Heliomicrobium gestii: one gene and its partner. The protein of the gene in region 2 binds, or shares a complex with, the protein of the main gene of each other region. Links are inferred from orthologs where the notes say so. Each region holds a gene or a part of one and is shown on either strand. Other genes may lie near its edges.

What was found. The genes of interacting proteins can lie anywhere in the genome.
Region 1: the proteins of GTO89_RS06050 (region 2) and fliM are in contact, whole or in part, in a crystal structure (PDB 1F4V), measured with the Escherichia coli proteins. The link is inferred for Heliomicrobium gestii from one-to-one orthologs.

Annotation. Positions count from the first base shown.
Region 1 is NZ_WXEX01000008.1:54,621-58,357, reverse strand. The notes cover bases 785-3,737. They hold fliM (flagellar motor switch protein FliM), read left to right. Parts: upstream 785-1,739; coding sequence 1,740-2,735; downstream 2,736-3,737. Other genes in these bases: fliY (flagellar motor switch phosphatase FliY), read left to right, coding at 2,725-3,737; GTO89_RS10495 (flagellar basal body-associated FliL family protein), read left to right, coding at 1,207-1,692; GTO89_RS10500 (flagellar FlbD family protein), read left to right, coding at 886-1,098; GTO89_RS10505 (flagellar hook protein FlgE), read left to right, coding at 785-818. In the rest of the region: more of GTO89_RS10505, read left to right, coding at 1-784. UniProt on the Escherichia coli protein: FliM is one of three proteins (FliG, FliN, FliM) that forms the rotor-mounted switch complex (C ring), located at the base of the basal body.
Region 2 is NZ_WXEX01000004.1:156,230-160,775, reverse strand. Bases 743-3,720 are described here. They hold GTO89_RS06050 (response regulator), read left to right. Parts: upstream 743-2,033; coding sequence 2,034-2,408; downstream 2,409-3,720. Other genes in these bases: GTO89_RS06035 (chemotaxis protein CheX), read left to right, coding at 3,240-3,710; GTO89_RS06040 (response regulator), read left to right, coding at 2,866-3,225; GTO89_RS06045 (chemotaxis protein CheX), read left to right, coding at 2,459-2,869; GTO89_RS06055 (CheR family methyltransferase), read left to right, coding at 1,180-2,034; cheB (chemotaxis-specific protein-glutamate methyltransferase CheB), read left to right, coding at 743-1,176. Also shown: GTO89_RS06065 (methyl-accepting chemotaxis protein), read left to right, coding at 1-16; more of cheB, read left to right, coding at 34-742; GTO89_RS06030 (chemotaxis protein CheX), read left to right, coding at 3,734-4,210; GTO89_RS06025 (carbon starvation CstA family protein), read right to left, coding at 4,285-4,546. UniProt on the Escherichia coli protein: Involved in the transmission of sensory signals from the chemoreceptors to the flagellar motors.

The sequences.
Region 1 (3,737 bases), on a different replicon or contig from region 2:
TTTCCTTCAACAAAAACCTGAACAGCCTGCAGGCCAGTTCCCTGCCGATCCAGAAATCGATCGAGATCTTCGATTCCAAAGGCGGTAAGCACAACCTGTTGTTGACCATGAAAAATGTCAGCAAGGCCGGTGACGAAAACCACTGGATTGTGTCGGCGCGTATTACTACAGAAGATCCGACCACACACAAGATTACAACGGCTACAGGCTTTATTCAGGGTGAAATTTACTTCAGCAGCAACGGCATGTTCAAGCGTTTTGATGTGACCAATGCCACTGATTTCAGTTTCCCCGGCTTGGGCGTCAATAAAATGACAGCGATGCCGACAGGTTCTTACTCCGCTGGCTTTACGTTCCCTTCAACGTCAAACAATTCCGCGTTCTACCTCGATCTTCACTCTATCACCCAATTCTCTTCCGATACGACGGTCGACAAACTGAGCCAGAACGGATACGCCGATGGCGCCTTAAAGACCTATGCCATCGATTCAGCTGGCGTGTTGACAGGCACCTTTTCGAACGGCAAGAGCCTGGCGCTGGCCCAGGTTTGTGTGACGACCTTCTCCAACCCTGCCGGATTGATAAAGGCTGGTTCCAACCTCTATATGAGGTCCAACAACTCCGGCGAACCGAACACAGGCCAACCGGCCGTGGGCAGCCGTGGCGCCATCACCCCAGGCGCATTGGAGATGTCCAACGTCGACCTATCCCAGGAATTTACCGACATGATCACGACCCAGCGCGGATTCCAGGCCAACAGCCGGATCATTACCGTTTCTGACAGTATGCTTGAAGAACTGGTTAACTTGAAACGATAATCGATGACGGGCGGGTAGGTCCGATCAGCCCGCCCGTATCTTTGCATTGACAATGGAGGGCAGGTCGATGATCAAGATCAGGCGGTTAAACCAAAGCGAACTGGTGATCAATGCAGAATTGATAGAGCAAGTCGAAGCGACTCCAGATACGATCATCACCTTGACGACAGGCAAGAAGATCGTTGTATTGGAAAGTTCCGATGAAGTGGTGGAAAAGGTGATCGCCTACCGCCTGGCATGTATCAAACCTGTCGTAGCGATAAAACCGACGGATATCTGACAAAAAGAAGGACCTAGCGGGAAGAACTCGAATGAATGTATAATTAGGTAAGGTAGGGCCTGTTCTGTTCAATTTATACCCTAGCCAAGGAAGGAGCGTTTTTCCGGCATGGCTGATACCGAAAACGCGCCCAAAAAGAAACCGCTGAATACGAAGCTGATCATTATCGCCGTTGCCGTGCTGGTATCGGCGGCCATCATCGCTGTGGCGGTATTTAAGTTCTTTATCAGTCCGGACGCTGTTTCGGACCACACGCCAAAAGCGACAGCGCCTAAAACAGTGGGGGTTCTTTTTGAGGCTGGCGACTTCACGACCAACCTGGCTGACCCTGGTGGGAAACGCTTCCTAAAAGCCAAAGTGATCCTGGAACTGAATGAGGAAAAGAAGGACGAGAAAAAGCTGGCCGAATTGAAGGAACAGCTTCCGGTCATCCGCGACCGGATCCTTTATATCCTCAGCGCGAAAACGGTAGAGGATTTCCAGGTATCTGACAGCAAGGAAAAGGTCAAAAAAGACATCTTGGTCGCCTTAAACAAACAGTTTGGCGCCGACAAATTCCGTAATGTCTACTTCCAGGAGCTTGTCTATCAATAGTCCTGCCCGGAATGATAACGACTGATTTCAGGAGGTGAGGGTAGGACATGAGCGATATTCTGTCCCAGGCCGAGATCGACGCGCTGCTGGCCGCCCTCGCCAGCGGTCAGGTAACGCCTGAGGATGTCAAAGATGATTTGGCGAGCAAGATCCGAGTTTACGACTTTAAGCGGCCGAATAAATTTTCCAAGGACCAGATTCACACATTGCAAGTCATCTATGAAAACTTCTGCCGTACCTTAACGACCTATTTGGCCGCAAACCTGCGCACACTCGTGCAGATATCGGTGCAATCGTTAGACCAGTTGACCTACGAAGAGTTTATTCGTTCCATTCCTAACCCCACCATCGTTAACATCTTTACGATGCCCCCGTTGAATGGGAACGGGATCATGGAAATTCACCCCAATATCGCTTTCGCCGTCATTGATCGCTTGTTTGGAGGAACAGGCAACCCACCGGACAAGATCCGAGGGCTGACAGAGATTGAACAATCTGTTTTTCAACGGACGACGCGACGCATGTTGGACAGTTTCACCGAGGCTTGGGACAACATCGCTCAGGTAAAAGCCCGCCTTGAGATGATCGAGACAAACCCGCAGTTTATTCAGATCGTGGCGCCCACGGAGATGGTCGTCGTCATCACCTTGGCATGTAAAATCGGCGATGTCGAGGGAATGATCAATATCTGCCTGCCTTATATATTACTGGAACCGATCATTGGCAAGTTAAGCGCCCATTTTTGGTTTTCCAATGCGGCTAAGGAGCGCACGGCGGAACAATTGGAGGCGTTGCGCAACCGTTTGGAACGGGCGCTTGTCCCCATCACCGTCTTGTTGGGACGCACTTCGCTCAGCGTCTCCGAGCTTTTGGATTTGCAGTTGGGTGACGTGATCCAGTTGGACAATCGTTCTGATTCCGAACTGGAAGTGCTCATCGGTCAACGGACCAAATACCTGGCGCGTCCGGGCATCTCCGGCTCCAAAATGGGTATCCAGATCACAGCGACATACGAAAAAGGAGTTGAGACAGATGATGAGTAGCGGCGTCCTTTCCCAGGAGGAAATTGATGCCCTGTTGAGAGGCGCCGACGCCCCCAGTGAACCTGTAATGTCGTTGGATGCAGCCGAACCGCAAGCCGACTTCAGTGAACTGGAAAGAGATGTAATCGGCGAGATCGCCAATATCTCCATGGGTACGGCGGCGACGACACTTTCTACTCTTTTAGGGAAAAAAGTCGACATTACGACGCCCCGTGTGACGGTCACATCGAAAGCGGCGCTGCAAAAAGACTATCCCTCACCCTTCGTTGTCGTCGATGTGACCTATACAGCCGGATTGGAAGGCAGCAATGTGCTGATCATCCGCGAATCTGACGTGGCGATCATCGTCGATCTGATGATGGGCGGCGACGGTATGTCACCGCCGACAGAACTGAACGAAATTCACTTCAGCGCCATTTCGGAAGCGATGAACCAGATGATGGGGTCGGCGTCCACCTCCATGGCGACGATGCTGCAAAAAAAGATCGATATTTCCCCCCCGGCGTTGAACACCATTGATTTTGCCAGTGAGAAATTACCCCATCCTGAGATGGATCCGGTGGTCAAGGTGTCCTTCCGGATGGTTATTGAAGGACTTGTCGACAGCGAGTTGATGCAGGTCTACCCGATTCCCTTTGCCAAGCAACTTGTTTCCGGATTGATGGGGGATATGTCATCCACCCCTGCGAGCGCTCCGGCACAGACGGAAACAGCGCCGCCTCCACCTCCGCCGGTGGCGCATTCTCCAGTCGCCTCGACTCCGCCCGCTGCATATCCTCCGCCGGCTTCCCAACCTCCCGTCGAAATGCCGATGGTTGCCGCGCCGCCGCCGGGTTACGGAGGTCCACCGCCGGGGTATGGCAATCAACCGCCTGCGTACCCGCCTCCGGGGTACGGTTACCCTCCGCCGGGATATTATGGAGCGCAGCCTGGGTATCCTCCCCAACCGCCGGTCGCCGCCTATCCGCCGCAGGCGCCGCCAGTGCCTGTGCAGCCTGTCCA
Region 2 (4,546 bases):
GCAGTTTAAGATTTGAACATAAAGGAGCGCCCTTTGGAAAAGCTGAAGGTTCTCATCGCTGAAGACACCCTGGTGTACCGCAAGATGCTCGCCCTTGCAGTCGAGAGCACCGGCTTGGCCACTGTCGAATGCACAGCCTCCAACGGTCTGCTTGCCCTGGAACGGTTGAAACAGCACTGGATTGATGTGGTGCTCCTGGACGAATCGATGCCGGAATTGGACGGCCCGGCCACGTTGGCGCGGATCCGCAGGGAGTACCCCCAACTGCCCGTCATCATGATCGGCGGTGACGGTTCCGATTTGGCGACGACGCAGGATTCCGGCGCCGGCGTGCTCGATGTCGTCGCGAAACCGCCTGAGACAGATGCCGAGAAGAGCACGGAGCGGCTCAAGTCTCAACTGCAGGCCCTGTTCACCCAGATTCACATGGGGAAACTGGTGATGAGTTCACGGGCGCCGGCGCCGCCGGTTTCAACGAGGCCGCAAGCGCCGCCGCAACCCCCTGCCCAGCTTTGGGCGCAACGAAAAGCCCCCCTTCCTCCGGAAGAGGAAACAGGGATCGCCCAGCCGTCGAAACGGAAGCGGTTGACCGGCGTCGATCTGGTGGTCATCGCCTCCTCCACGGGCGGCCCGGTGGCATTGGAGCAAGTTCTTTTCCCGTTGCCGCCTTCCTTCGCCAAGCCGATCCTGGTGGTCCAGCACATGCCGGCCGATTTTACTCGCATCCTGGCCCACACGCTGAGCCGGAAATGCGCCATCCCGGTGGCAGAAGCACGGGAGGGGGAGGCGATCGCGCCGGGCCGGATCCTGATCGCGCCCGGCGGGTGCCATATGGCTGTCGCCTCCCAGGGGAAGGAAAAAGTGATCCGATTGGATAAGGGACCGCCCGTTCACGGCGTCCGTCCTGCCGCCGATGTTCTCTTCGCCTCCTTGGCCCGCGAATGGGCGCGGCAACGTGTCTTGGCGATTGTGCTGACGGGGATGGGAAGCGACGGCATGGGCGGCGTGGCGGAACTGAAAAAGCACTGTGACTGCTACTGTCTTGTCCAGAGCGAAAAAACCTGTGTTGTCTACGGCATGCCGCGCAGCGTTGCGGAAGCGGGACTGGCCGATGAAGTGGTTGACCTGCCCGATATCTCCGCCCGCGTCGTTCGCATCGTTTCGGGGGGAGTCTAGCCCATGAGCATGTTGCAGGATAGGAAAGGCTTTCGCTCAATGCAGCAGTATATTGAGCGGGAGTGCGGCATCCACATCGATGATGACAAAGCCTACCTGATCGAAGGCCGGTTGGGCAAACTGCTGGCTGAATCGGGCGCACGGGACTTTGAAGAGTTTTACCATTTCCTTTACAAAAGCCGTGATCGTTCCATGACCGAAAAGGTGATCGACGCGATCACGACGAATGAGACCATGTGGTTTCGCGACAAGACGCCCTGGCGCATTCTTGAAGAGATCTTCATGCCCCGCTTTATTCAGGAATTGCGCACAGGGAAGCGCTTGCGCATCCGTCTCTGGAGCGCCGCCGCCTCAACAGGGCAGGAAGCTTACTCGACGGCCATGTGCATTGATCGGTACCTCAAGGACAAGGCCATCGCCGGTATCACCCTCGATCAATTCGAGATCGTCGCCACCGATATCTCTCCGGCCGTATTGCAGGTGGCCCGGGCCGGCAAATACGACAGCATCTCCATCCTGCGCGGCCTTGATGCCGGCCATAAGGAGCGTTACTTTCAAAAAGAGGGGCGTGTCTGGTCGATCGACGACCGGATCCGCAGGGCTGTCCGATTTGAACGGTTTAACCTGCAGGATGCCTATCAAGGGCTGGGGTGCTTTGACGTCATCTTTTGCCGTTACGTCGCCATTTACTTTTCCGAGCCATTGAAGCGTGACATCTTCCGGCGGATGGCCGATCAGTTGCGCACCGGCGGGGCGCTCTTCCTGGGCGGTTCCGAGATTTTCACCGGCTATGGCGAGCACTACCAACGACATGAGCATCAAGGTGGAATTTACTATCTCGTCAAGAGGGAGCCATGATGAAATTCTTATCAGTCGATGACTCCGCGATTATCCGGAAAATCATCCGCGGCGCCGCCGAGGTGCTCGACTGCGACCTCTTGGAAGCGTCGGAAGGAGCGGAAGCGCTGGCGATTCTCGAAGCGCATCCCGACATGGATCTGATCCTGTTGGATTGGAACATGCCAGGGATGAATGGCTGGGAGTTTCTTCAGACCATCAAGCATCATCCCCGATATAAGCACATCCCCGTGATGATGGTGACCACCGAGGGAGAGCGGGAAAACATTGTCCGCGCCATCCGGGCCGGCGCCATTCACTACCTGGTCAAACCGTTTACGATGGAAGAGCTGCTGAAGAAAATCATCGAGTGCCTGGGGAGGGGAGAGCTATAAACAGCCTGCGCGATTCCCTGACCGGCGCCGTTATGGAAGTGCTACATACGATGGCGGGACTGGCGGTGGAAGCAGCGGCCTGTCCCACCGGAGAGCGCCCCGCCTGCGATTTTACCGGCGCCATGATGATCATCGGACGACGAACGGCCATGGTCGCCATTGGACTGTCGCGCGAAGCGGCAACACTCACCGTCTCCCAGATGACCGGTCTTGCGCCGGAGGAGTTGTCCGAAGAGGACTTGGCCGACGGGGTGGCCGAACTGATCAACATTATCGCTGGGAGCGGCAAGTCCGGTCTCGTGGGAACAGATGAACACTACCGGATCACCCTACCCTTCGTCATGGTGGGGCAGAACCGATATACCTTATATAAAAACAAGGCAGCTGACCGGTGCCTGCGTGTCTTCGCCGGCGACGTGAACCTCATCCTGGAAATCGCATATTTGGAGGGAGAACCATGACTAAAAAGATCCTGCTTGTCGACGATTCCCCGTTGATTCACAACCTGCTCCGCAAAACCCTGGAAAAGCATGGCTATGAAGTCGCCGGCGATGCCATGAACGGCAAAGTGGGCGTTGAACTGTATCGGGAGCTTTCCCCCGATCTGGTCTTTATGGACATCACCATGCCTGTTATGGATGGGATTGAAGCGGCGAGAGCCATCAAGACGGAGAGCCCCGAGGCGCGCATCATCATGCTCAGCGCCATGGGCGATGAAGAGATCGTCAAACAGGCCAAGGAGTTGGGCGTCGATATTTTCCTCCAGAAGCCCTTCGACGATTATAAAATCATCAGCGCCATCGCCAAGGTGGTATAAAAGGGGGAAGAACCATGGATCAACGCATGACCAAACCCTTTTCCGACGCGGTCGTCAACATCTTCCGGCAGATGGCGGACATCGACGTGGAGATCGAATCGGGCCCGGCGCAGGACAGCGATGAAATCCGTTCCCTTGGCGTCACCTCCATCCTCACCTTCGCCGGCAAGGTGAAAGGCCGCTTTCTGCTCGATCTCGACAGCGACCTGGCCTTGCATGTCGCGAAGACCCTCATCGGCGGCGAATATGATTCCGTCAAGGATCACATGGTGTTGGCTTCTGTTTCGGAGATGAACAACATCATCTCCGGCAACGCCATCACCCAATTGAACAATGAATACAGCCTGAGCCTGCGGTTGGCGCCGCCCATCGTTTTTGCCGGCAACGACGTGATCATCGCCATCCCCAAGATCGCGTCCATCTCTGTCAACTTTAAAACCGCGCATGGAAGACTGAAGGCCAGCATGGCCATCAGCAAGGCCTAGGGCGCCGATAGGAGGAGCGACTGATGCAAGATAAGCATATCGTCCCGTTTTTGGACGCCCTGGAAAACGTCTTGGGCCAGTTCGGCGCCACCGACATCCGCCGGGGCGCACCGGAACAGAAAGAGACCATGCATGTGGACATGGATGTGACCGCCGTGCTCGGCTTGGTCGGCAACCTGCGAGGTAACGTGGCCTATTCGCTCTCGTCGGAGACGGCGAAAAAGATCGTCTCAGCCATGATGTACGGCATGCCGGTCGAGGAGATCGACAGCATCGCCCGCAGCGCCATCGGCGAGATGGCCAACATGATCACCGGCAACGCCATCACCGCCAATGTGCAGGCGTTGCTCTCCGGCGGAACCGCCACCTATGACATCACGCCCCCCTCGATCATCTTCGGTCAGGACATCTACTTCATCATCAGTTCTGTCGAGACGATCGCCGTGCCGGTGGAGACGTCCTTCGGGAGGATCGAGGTCAATATCGGGTTGGAGATGTAGCGCTAGTCGTAAAAAAAAGGAGCCGTTGATCATGATCAGCGGCTCTTTTTTTTGCAGTTTTTTCGGAAACAACCTTACATCGACTTGGCCGCTTCCTTCGCTCTCGCCTTCGGATGCTCCTTGATGATGGAGTACCACTTGATCAATGCGTCGCCCATGACGACAACGGAGAGGCCCATCATGATCGACGAGAGGACCGTGTTCATCATGTTGTTGGCCGGCAGGTACTGGTTGACGATGGTCCAGTAACCGGCGGTCATAACGGAGGCGAAGAGGTAGACCATGGGAATCGCCGTGACCAGGCCGTAGAGGACTTTGCCTGTCTTGCGGAGGATC